DNA from 4 places in the Massilia sp. NBRC 108631 genome. Region 1 is predicted to be linked to each of the others. Evidence: predicted binding sites of a transcription regulator. Region 1 holds the regulator's gene; each other region holds the start of a gene.

What was found. Region 1 encodes sigma-54, which starts transcription at its own class of promoters, with help from an activator protein. Its sites were predicted from a motif close to TGGCANGNAANCTGCTTT; they were not measured.
Positions count from the first base shown of each region.
Region 2: a site for sigma-54 is predicted at 944-961, ahead of AC6H42_RS08050 (PEP-CTERM sorting domain-containing protein). Genes of this name have one in related genera too.
Region 3: a site for sigma-54 is predicted at 1,239-1,256, ahead of AC6H42_RS13105 (PEP-CTERM sorting domain-containing protein). Genes of this name have one in related genera too.
Region 4: a site for sigma-54 is predicted at 1,211-1,228, ahead of AC6H42_RS14835 (ammonium transporter). Genes of this name have one in related genera too.

Region 1 is NZ_BAAKJE010000245.1:12,130-14,327, forward strand. It holds gene AC6H42_RS26255 (enoyl-CoA hydratase/isomerase family protein) at 1-57, opposite strand, end outside; gene hpf (ribosome hibernation-promoting factor, HPF/YfiA family) at 151-507, opposite strand; gene AC6H42_RS26265 (RNA polymerase factor sigma-54) at 575-2,065, opposite strand; gene lptB (LPS export ABC transporter ATP-binding protein) at 2,073-2,198, opposite strand, start outside.
Region 2 is NZ_BAAKJE010000066.1:182,952-185,149, forward strand. It holds gene AC6H42_RS08035 (MFS transporter) at 1-234, shown strand, start outside; gene AC6H42_RS08040 (hypothetical protein) at 231-353, shown strand; gene AC6H42_RS08045 (arsinothricin resistance N-acetyltransferase ArsN1 family B) at 364-861, opposite strand; gene AC6H42_RS08050 (PEP-CTERM sorting domain-containing protein) at 997-1,557, shown strand; gene arsH (arsenical resistance protein ArsH) at 1,558-2,198, opposite strand, start outside.
Region 3 is NZ_BAAKJE010000116.1:8,873-11,070, forward strand. It holds gene tal (transaldolase) at 1-436, opposite strand, end outside; gene AC6H42_RS13105 (PEP-CTERM sorting domain-containing protein) at 562-1,200, opposite strand; gene AC6H42_RS13110 (RNA ligase RtcB family protein) at 1,595-2,198, shown strand, end outside.
Region 4 is NZ_BAAKJE010000133.1:31,313-33,510, reverse strand. It holds gene AC6H42_RS14835 (ammonium transporter) at 1-1,162, opposite strand, end outside; gene AC6H42_RS14830 (zinc-dependent metalloprotease) at 1,340-2,198, opposite strand, start outside.

The DNA of each region.
Region 1 (2,198 bases):
GTCGAGGGTGATGAAGCCGGTGCCGTTGGCAACCTGGGTAAGGACGTGCTCGCTCATGCTGGATGTCTCTGGAATTGTTAGAGCCCCATTTTAGCGCGGCCGCAAAAAAGGGCGCCAGATGCGCCCTTTGTTGGGAGTGCCGGTGACCCGTTATGCGGTCGGGGCAGGTTCGTACGTGTCCGGGAGGTGCTTGATGGCGTCGTGGCCATGCTCCTGCACCTTGGCTTTGTACTTCATCACTTGGCGGTCCAGTTTGTCGATCAGCGTATCGATGGCAGCATACAGGTCTTGCGACAGGCTTTCCACGTACACAGTCTTGCCGGACATTCGCAGGTTGATCTCGGCCTTCTGCCTTTTGTCTTTCTCGGTGAGGTTATCTACAGTCAGGATGACAGCAATATCAATAACTTGATCGAAATGGCGCTTGACCCGTTCCAGCTTGTTCTGCACGTATTCACGGATGGCGGGGGTCACTTCGAGATGATGTCCACTGATGGTGAGATTCATACACACTCCTAAAGATAAGGGTTCGTACGCTTTGGTGTTTTTGGCGCGCAGGGGAACCCAAGTAAAACTACAAAGCTTTACGCAGACTTACCGGAGGGATTTTCAAGGCTTCGCGATATTTGGCAACAGTCCGTCGCGCAATTACCATGCCCTGTTCACCCAGCATGTCCGCAATCTTACTGTCGGATAAAGGATTTTTCGGGTCTTCAGCTCCTGTCAATTGCACAATCAGCGCCCGTATCGCCGTCGAGGATGCTTCTCCTCCTGCTTCGGTGGCGACGTGACTGCCAAAGAAATATTTCAACTCAAACATCCCATGCGGAGTCAGCATGTATTTCTGAGTTGTTACGCGAGAAATAGTGCTCTCGTGTAGTCCCAGTGTATCAGCAATTTCACGCAACACAAGGGGTCTCATGGCAACGGCGCCATGGCTGAAAAAGTTCTTTTGTCTTTCTACTATCGCCTGCGCCACGCGCAAAATGGTGTCGAAACGCTGGCGCATATTCTTGATCAGCCACTTGGCTTCCTGCAGCTGCGCGCCCATGGCCGACTCGCCCTTGCCCTGCTTGAGCATGTTGGCGTACAGCGCGTTCACGCGCAGGCGCGGCATCACGTCGTTGTTCAACGTGACCTGCCAGCCGTTGCGCGCCTTCTTCACGATCACGTCCGGCACCACGTAGTCGGATACGTCGGAGGCGAACTCGGCGCCCGGATGCGGATTGCACTGGCGGATCACCGCCTGCGCTTCGCGCAGGTCTTCGTCGTCGCAGTCGAGGGCTTTTTTCAGCTTGTTGAATTCGCGCTGCGCGAACCAGGCCAGGTGCTTTTCCACGATGCAGATGGCCATGCGGCGCGTCACCAGCGGCACCCCGGGCATGCGCTTGATCTGCAGCGCCAGGCACTCGGACGCGCTGCGCGCGCCCACGCCGATAGGGTCGAAACTTTGCAGCAGCGTGAGCGCCGTCTGCAGTTCCTCGAGCTCCACGTCCGCCTCTTCCGGCAGGCGCGCATGGATTTCCTCCAGCGGCTCTTCGAGGTAGCCGTTTTCGTCCAGCGCATCGATGATCAGTTCCATCAGCACGCGGTCGCGCGGCTGCTGCACGGTCACGCGCATCTGCTCCATCAGGTGCTCGCGCAGGGTGCAGTGGCTCGCTTCGAGCTGCGGGCGCGAGTCCTCGTCGTCCGGCGCCTTGCTGCGGCCGGCGTCGCTCCAGTCGGTATCGGCCTCGGCGCCGCTGGCGCTGTCGCCGTCGCCGCTGGCGCCCTCGAAGGGATCGCCCTCGCCGGCCGGTGCGCTGTCCTGCGCCGGTGCGCCCACTTCGGCCGGCGAGGCGTCCGCGCCGGTGGACTGGGTCGGGTTGATGGCGCCGTCGCCCAGCAGCCGCAGCGAGCGGTCCAGCGGGTCGTCCAGCCGTTCCAGCAAGGGGTTCTCGCCGAGCAACTGCTCCAGTTCCTGGTGCAGCTCCAGCGTGGACAGCTGCAGCAGTCGAATCGACTGCTGCAGTTGCGGCGTCAGCGCCAGGTGCTGAGAGGTGCGGAGTTGCAGTGACTGTTTCATGGCGGGCTTACATGCGGAAGTGTTCGCCGAGGTAGACGCGCCGCACCGATTCGTCGGCGATGATATCGTCCGGACGGCCGGACGCCAGCACGCTGCCCTGGTTGATGATGTAGGCGCGGTCGCAGATGCCCAG
Region 2 (2,198 bases), on a different contig from region 1:
AACGGGCTGGTGTCGCAGCTGTTCGGCGTGAAATACATCTCGACGCTGTTCGGCCTGGTGTTCGTGGGCCACCAGCTGGGCGGTTTCCTCGGCGTGTGGCTGGGCGGCGCGGTGTTCGACGCCACCCGATCCTACGACCTGGTGTGGGCCGCGTCGGTCGGCATCGGCCTGGTGGCAGCGCTGCTGCACTGGCCCATCGACGACCGCGCCGTGGCCGGGCTGGAGCCGGCATGAAGCCGCTGCACAGCCTGCTGCTGTGGGGCGCGCTGGCCGCCGTGTGCGGCTGGGCCTGGCTGGCGATACTGCGGCCTGACAATCTGCTGTCCTTCGCCAGCCTGGCCGCGCTGTGCTGAACGGACCAGACTAGGCCAGTTTCAGCTCCCAGTAGCCGACGTCGATCCAGCGGCCGAACTTCATGCCGACCTCGGCGAAGTGCGCCACTTTCCTGAAGCCCATGGATTCGTGCAGCGCCACGCTGGCCTCATTCGGCTGGGCGATGCCTCCGATCACCATGTGCAGGCCGCGCGCGCGCAGCTGGTCGAGCAGTTCGCGGTACAGGCGCGTGCCCACGCCCTTGCGCGGATGCTCTGGCGACACGTAGACGCTGCTTTCCACCGAAAAGCGGTAGGCGCTGCGCACCCGCCACGGCGTGGCGTAGGCATAACCCACGACGGCGCCATCGTGCTCGCACACCAGCCACGGCAGCATGGCGCCCACGGTCTCGATGCGGCCGGCCATCTCCTCGGCCGGCACCGGCTGCTCTTCGAAGGAAATGGTGGTGGTGGCGATGTAGTGGTTGTAGATGGCGGCGATGGCGGCCGCGTCGGCGGCACGGGCGGGGCGGATGGTTGGCATGGGCATGGGTGTCGGAAAACTTTACAGTCGCAAAATATTTATATATGAAAATACACGAATTTCCGCTAAGTGGTTGATATTTCTATAGTGGAACAGTTATTGCTTAACATCATGCCACATCCATTTATTTACCGAGTCACGATGAACCTGATTTCCAAACTGGCCCTGGCCGCCGCCATTACCCTGTCCTGCGCCACCGCCCAGGCCACCCCGATCACCTACACCTTCAACGGCCCGGCCTTCACCAACGTCGGCGGCGCGTTCACCACCGCCGACCGCATCACCGGCTATGTAAGCTTCGATTCCAGCCTGCTCAGCGCCCAGGGCACCGGCAACATTTCCACGTCGCACGGCCAGATCCACCCCGGCATCAAATGGATGTTCCAGGATGGCCACAATACCTTCGACAACGTGCGCACCACCAGCCGCTTCACCATCGCCATGAGTTTTGCCAACTTCCTGCCGACCGCCTGGAATATCGATACCACCTACGGCGTCACCCCGGGTGCGGATATCTTCATCCTGAACAACAGCAGCTACATCAGCTACTACAACAACGCCAGCGCCTCCAGCGCCAGCAGGTTCACCGCCGCCAGCATCACCCGCAACGGCGCCGTGCCCGAACCTGGCAGCCTGGCGCTGGCCGGCATCGGCCTGCTGGGCCTGCTGGCCGCGCGCCGCCGCAAGGCCGGCCAGGCCTGATCAAATCTTCTGAATCTGGCGGTCGATGGCCTTGACCGCCCGTTCATTGCGCTCGCTGTAGCGGTCCGTCAGATAGCCGGTGCGGCCGCGCAGCAGCAGGGTTATCTTGAACAATTCCTCCATCACGTCCACCACCCGCTCGTAATAAGCCGATGGGCGCATGCGGCCTTCCTCGTCGAACTCCTTGTACGCCATCGGCACCGAGGACTGGTTGGGGATGGTGAACATGCGCATCCAGCGTCCCAGCAAGCGCAAGGTGTTGACCACATTGAAGGATTGCGAGCCGCCGCACACCTGCATCACCGCCAGCGTGCGTCCCTGGCTGGGGCGCAGCGCGCCCTGTTCCAGCGGTATCCAGTCGATCTGGTTCTTCATCACGGCCGTGACGGCGCCGTGGCGCTCCGGGCTGCACCACACCTGGCCCTCGGACCACAAGCTTAGCTCGCGCAGTTCCACCACCTTGGGATGGGTCTCGGGCACGCTGCCCGCCATCGGCAATTCCATCGGATCGAAAATCTTCACCTCGGCGCCGAACTGCTCCAGGATGCGGGCCGCCTCGTACACCAGGAAGCGGCTGAAGGAACGCTCGCGCAGCGAGCCGTACAGCATGAGGATGCGCGGCGGATGGTCCAGCTCGCCCA
Region 3 (2,198 bases), on a different contig from region 1:
AGCGGATGCCTTCCTGTTCCAGGATGCGGGCGGCCTGGATGCCTTCCCAGGTGGAGGCGATCTTGATCAGCACGCGCTCGCGCGGGATGCCGGCCTTCTCGTACAGCGCGATCAGCTCGCGGCCCTTGGCCACATTGCCTTCGGTGTCGAAGGACAGCTTGGCGTCGATCTCGGTGGAGACGCGGCCCGGGATGATCTTCAGGATTTCGGTGCCGAAGGCGATCAGCAGGTGGTCGATGATGTCGCCGGTGGCAGCGTTCGGATTGTCCTGCACCGCTTTTTGCAGCAGCGGCTTGTACTCGTCTTTCTGAACGGCTTTCAGGATCAGCGACGGATTGGTGGTGGCGTCGCGCGGGGTGTAGGCCTTGATCGACTGGAAATCGCCGGTATCGGCAACAACGGTGGTGTATTGCTTGAGCTGTTCGAGTTGGTTCATGGTTGCGCGCAGGGCTGCTGCTGAGGTTGAGGACTTGGGTAGCATATTGTACACAATCCTCTCCCGCGGCAGCAGCGCTGCGTGCCAGGCCTGGTGCCTGGCCTTGGCGCTCAAGCTTGAGGTGCTTATGCCTGACGGCGGCGGCGCTGTGCCAGCAGGGCGCCGGCCAGGCCCAGGCCGAACAGGGCGGCGGTGCCGGGTTCCGGCACGGCGTTGCCGCTGCCGCCTCCACCGCCGTTGTTATTGGTGTTGTTGGTGATGTCGGCGAACTTCAGGCTGACGCGCGCATATTCCAGCGTCATCGCCTTGTTGTTCGGCGAGGCCGGCTGGGCATAGTTCAGCTGCATCGCCAGCGACAGCGGGTTGCCGGCGGACCAGGTATTGTTGGTGTTGAACAGCGAGAGCAAGTTGTATTCGGTCTCGATCGGATTGTTGCCGTTTCCTGCCAGCAGCGCGCCGACCAGCGGCGAACTGTTGACCGACATGAAGTCGTTGGCGCCGGTGGCCTGGCGCGCCGAGACGTACAGTTTGGCTTCACTGATGCTGGTGCCCAGCAGGCTGAAGCTTGGATTGAACAGGAAAGTCCAGTCCAGCACGCCGCTGCCGAGGAAGGCGTGGTTGTTGATGTCGAAGGTCAGGGTCTTCGCGTAAGTCGTGTTGGTCGCAGTGACCGTGCTGGTGTAGGCGATCGTCGTGGCCGATGCGGGCAGGGCAGCCAACAAACCGATGGCGGCCAATACACTGGTGGTGAGTAGTTTTTTCATGTTCCGTTCCATTAACAGTTGTTGGGAGTACGGAACTCTATGCAATCGCCGTGCCAGAAATAAATTGATGTTGATAATCATCAAGTTAAGTTCATCGGGGGAAAACTTCGCGGCGTCAGTGTAAGAAAAACCGGCACTCACAAGGGCAACTTTGTAAAAATGTCAGGGCAGGCAGGAAATGAAACACTGTTAAATATTTTTGCTGCGGTGTGTCAAACACATGTGGCTAGGGTAATATTGACTTCCCTTCAACCAGTGCCCTTATCCCCCAGAAAGGAGTTTTTATGATTCATGCACAACTCGATACTTTCCCGATGGGCCTGGCATCCCTCCGCGTCACGCGCTAGTCATCGCCAGCAGCCCATTTCCTGAGCATCTTTTATGGAAATACAGAATGGGCAAATACATTCGTGTGGTATCCGACCGCGCCGCCGTGGTCGCGTCGGACAAACTGTGGCTGGAGGATGCTGCACTGCAGCAGCTGGCCATCACTTCCCAGCTGCCCGGCATGCGCCGCGCAGTGGGCCTGCCTGACCTGCATCCGGGGCGCGGTTACCCGGTCGGCGCGGCATTTTTCTCGGTGGGACGGTTTTATCCTGCCTTGTGCGGCGGCGACATCGGCTGCGGTGTGGGGCTGTGGCAGACCGATCTGGCGGTCGGCAAGGTCAGCCTCGACAAGCTCGACAAGCAGATCGGCAGCCTGGACGCGCCGCCCGCTGCGGACGAGCTGGACCGGCTGCAGGTGGTGGCGCCCTGGCTGGTCGCTGAACTGGCTGCGCTGGCGGGCCGGCTGCGGCTGGCGGGCCTGGACCCGGCCTGCATGCGCGCGCTGGGCACCATCGGCCTGGGCAACCATTTCGTCGAGCTGCAGGCGGTGGTGCAGGTGGACGAACCGGCGCTGTTCGAAGGCGCCGGGCTGGTGGGCCGGGCCTTGCAGCTGGTGGTGCACAGCGGTTCGCGCGGCTTGGGCGGCGCGGTGCTGCGCGCGCACGTGGACG
Region 4 (2,198 bases), on a different contig from region 1:
GCACCGACAGGTCGGCGCCCTGGAATTCCTGTTCGGGGTCGAGCCGCAGGCCGAGGGTGGCTTTCAGCAGGCCGTAGATGACGTAGCCCGACACACCGGCGATGGCCACGCCCAGTGCGGTGCCGGTCAGCTGCGAGACGAAGGACACGCCGCCCATGCCGCCCAGCCCCTTCAGGCCGAAGATGCCGGCCGCGATGCCGCCCCAGGCGCCGCACAGGCCGTGCAGCGGCCACACGCCCAGCACGTCGTCGATCTTCCATTTGTTCTGCGCCAGAGTAAACATCCACACGAACACGGCGCCGGCGATGCCGCCGGTGACCAGCGCGCCCAGCGGGTGCATCAGGTCGGAGCCGGCGCATACCGCCACCAGCCCGGCCAGCGGGCCGTTGTAGGCGAAGCCGGGGTCGTTCTTGCCCATCAGGACCGCGACCAGGGTGCCGCCCACCATGGCCATCAGCGAATTCACCGCCACCAGGCCGTTCATCTTGTCGAGCGCCTGCGCGCTCATCACGTTAAAGCCGAACCAGCCCACGGTGAGTATCCATGCGCCCAGGGCCAGGAAGGGGATAGACGACGGCGGATGCGCCGCGATGGCGCCGTTCTTCATGTAGCGTCCGCGCCGCGCACCCAGCAGCAGCACAGCCGGCAGCGCGATCCAGCCGCCCATGGCGTGCACCACCACCGAACCGGCGAAGTCGTGGAACTCCGCACCAAAGCTGTGCAGCAGCCATTGCTGGAAGCCGAAGCGCTGGTTCCAGACCATGCCTTCAAAGAAGGGATAGACAAAGCCGACCAGCAGCGCGGTGGCGATCAGCTGCGGATTGAAGCGCGCCCGTTCGGCGATGCCGCCGGAGATGATGGCAGGAATGGCGGCGGCAAAGGTGAGCAGGAAGAAGAACTTCACCAGCTCGTAACCGTTCCTGGCCGCCAGCACCTCGGCGCTGGCGAAGAAGTCCACGCCATAGGCGATGCCGTAGCCGATGAAAAAATAGGCGATGGTGGACACGGCGAAATCGACCAGAATCTTCACCAGGGCGTTGACCTGGTTCTTCTTGCGCACCGTGCCCAGTTCCAGGAAGGCAAAACCCGCGTGCATTGCCAAAATCATGATGGCGCCGAGCAGGATAAACAGCGCGTCTGCACCAGAATTGTTACCAGCCATACCAGCCACTCCCCAAAAGAATGCAAAGTCAAATAAAGAATGTTCTTATAAGCAAATTTCGTACCAATTTGGTGCGAATTGCTAAGCGCTTGATTTGACTGGGTTTGGGCAATGCCAGCGACGCCGCGCGACGGTGCGTTCGCACCATTGCGGGGCGCCAGCTTGGTGCGCAGATGGTCAGATCGGCGCGCCGGGCGGGACGGACGGCATGGCGCGCAGCTTCACGCTGCGCGGGTCGGCCAGGTAGGCGCGCACCAGGTCGGCAGCCTGCTTGCGGCTGGCCGCCGTGGCGCCCTGCCCCGGATTTTTCGCCAGCCACGCGGCAAACTCGCTCGCCACGCCGCGCAACTCGGCCTGCACGACCGCATGCAGCTTGCCGCCGTCGAGCAAGTTCAGCGTGGCGTCCAGCAGCACCCAGTTGGCGGCTGTCTGCACCGCCTCGCCCCCCACCACGGACGCCGGGATGGGTTCGCGTTTCCAGGTGCGCTGCAGCAGCAGGTTCAAGGTCTCCGCCGCGCCGGGCTGCTGCGCGTCGCGCGCGTGCTGCCAGGACAGGCGGTTCAGGCGCGCCGGGTCCAGCAGGAAGCCGGCACTGTGCGCAGCCCCGGCCTCCGCCGCCGACAACGCGTCGAACACACTGTCCATGCGGCCCTGGAAGTACTCGCGGCTGCGCTCATAGCCTTGCGCCGGCGGCGTGAGCGCGTCCAGCACCTTGGCCGGCAGCGCCAGGTATTCGGCGCGCAAGGTGTCGGCCAGCCGGGCCAGCGCCTGGCGCTGGGTTGCAGCGGGAACGGTGCGCACCCCGCCCTTTGCCAGCCCGGCCTTCACGTCGCCGCTGGTGGCGTATTCAAAGTCGCCGCCACCGATCAGGCGCGCCAGCGCTTCGCCCTGGTAGCGCTGCAGCAGATACACCGGCACCAGGCGCGCTTCCAGTTCGCCGGCCTGGCGCTCGTCCGGCAGCACGTCGAAGGAAAAGCGCTCCAGCGCGCGGCGGCGCACGGCGGTCAGGTTGTCCCAGGTCTTGATGGAGTCGGGG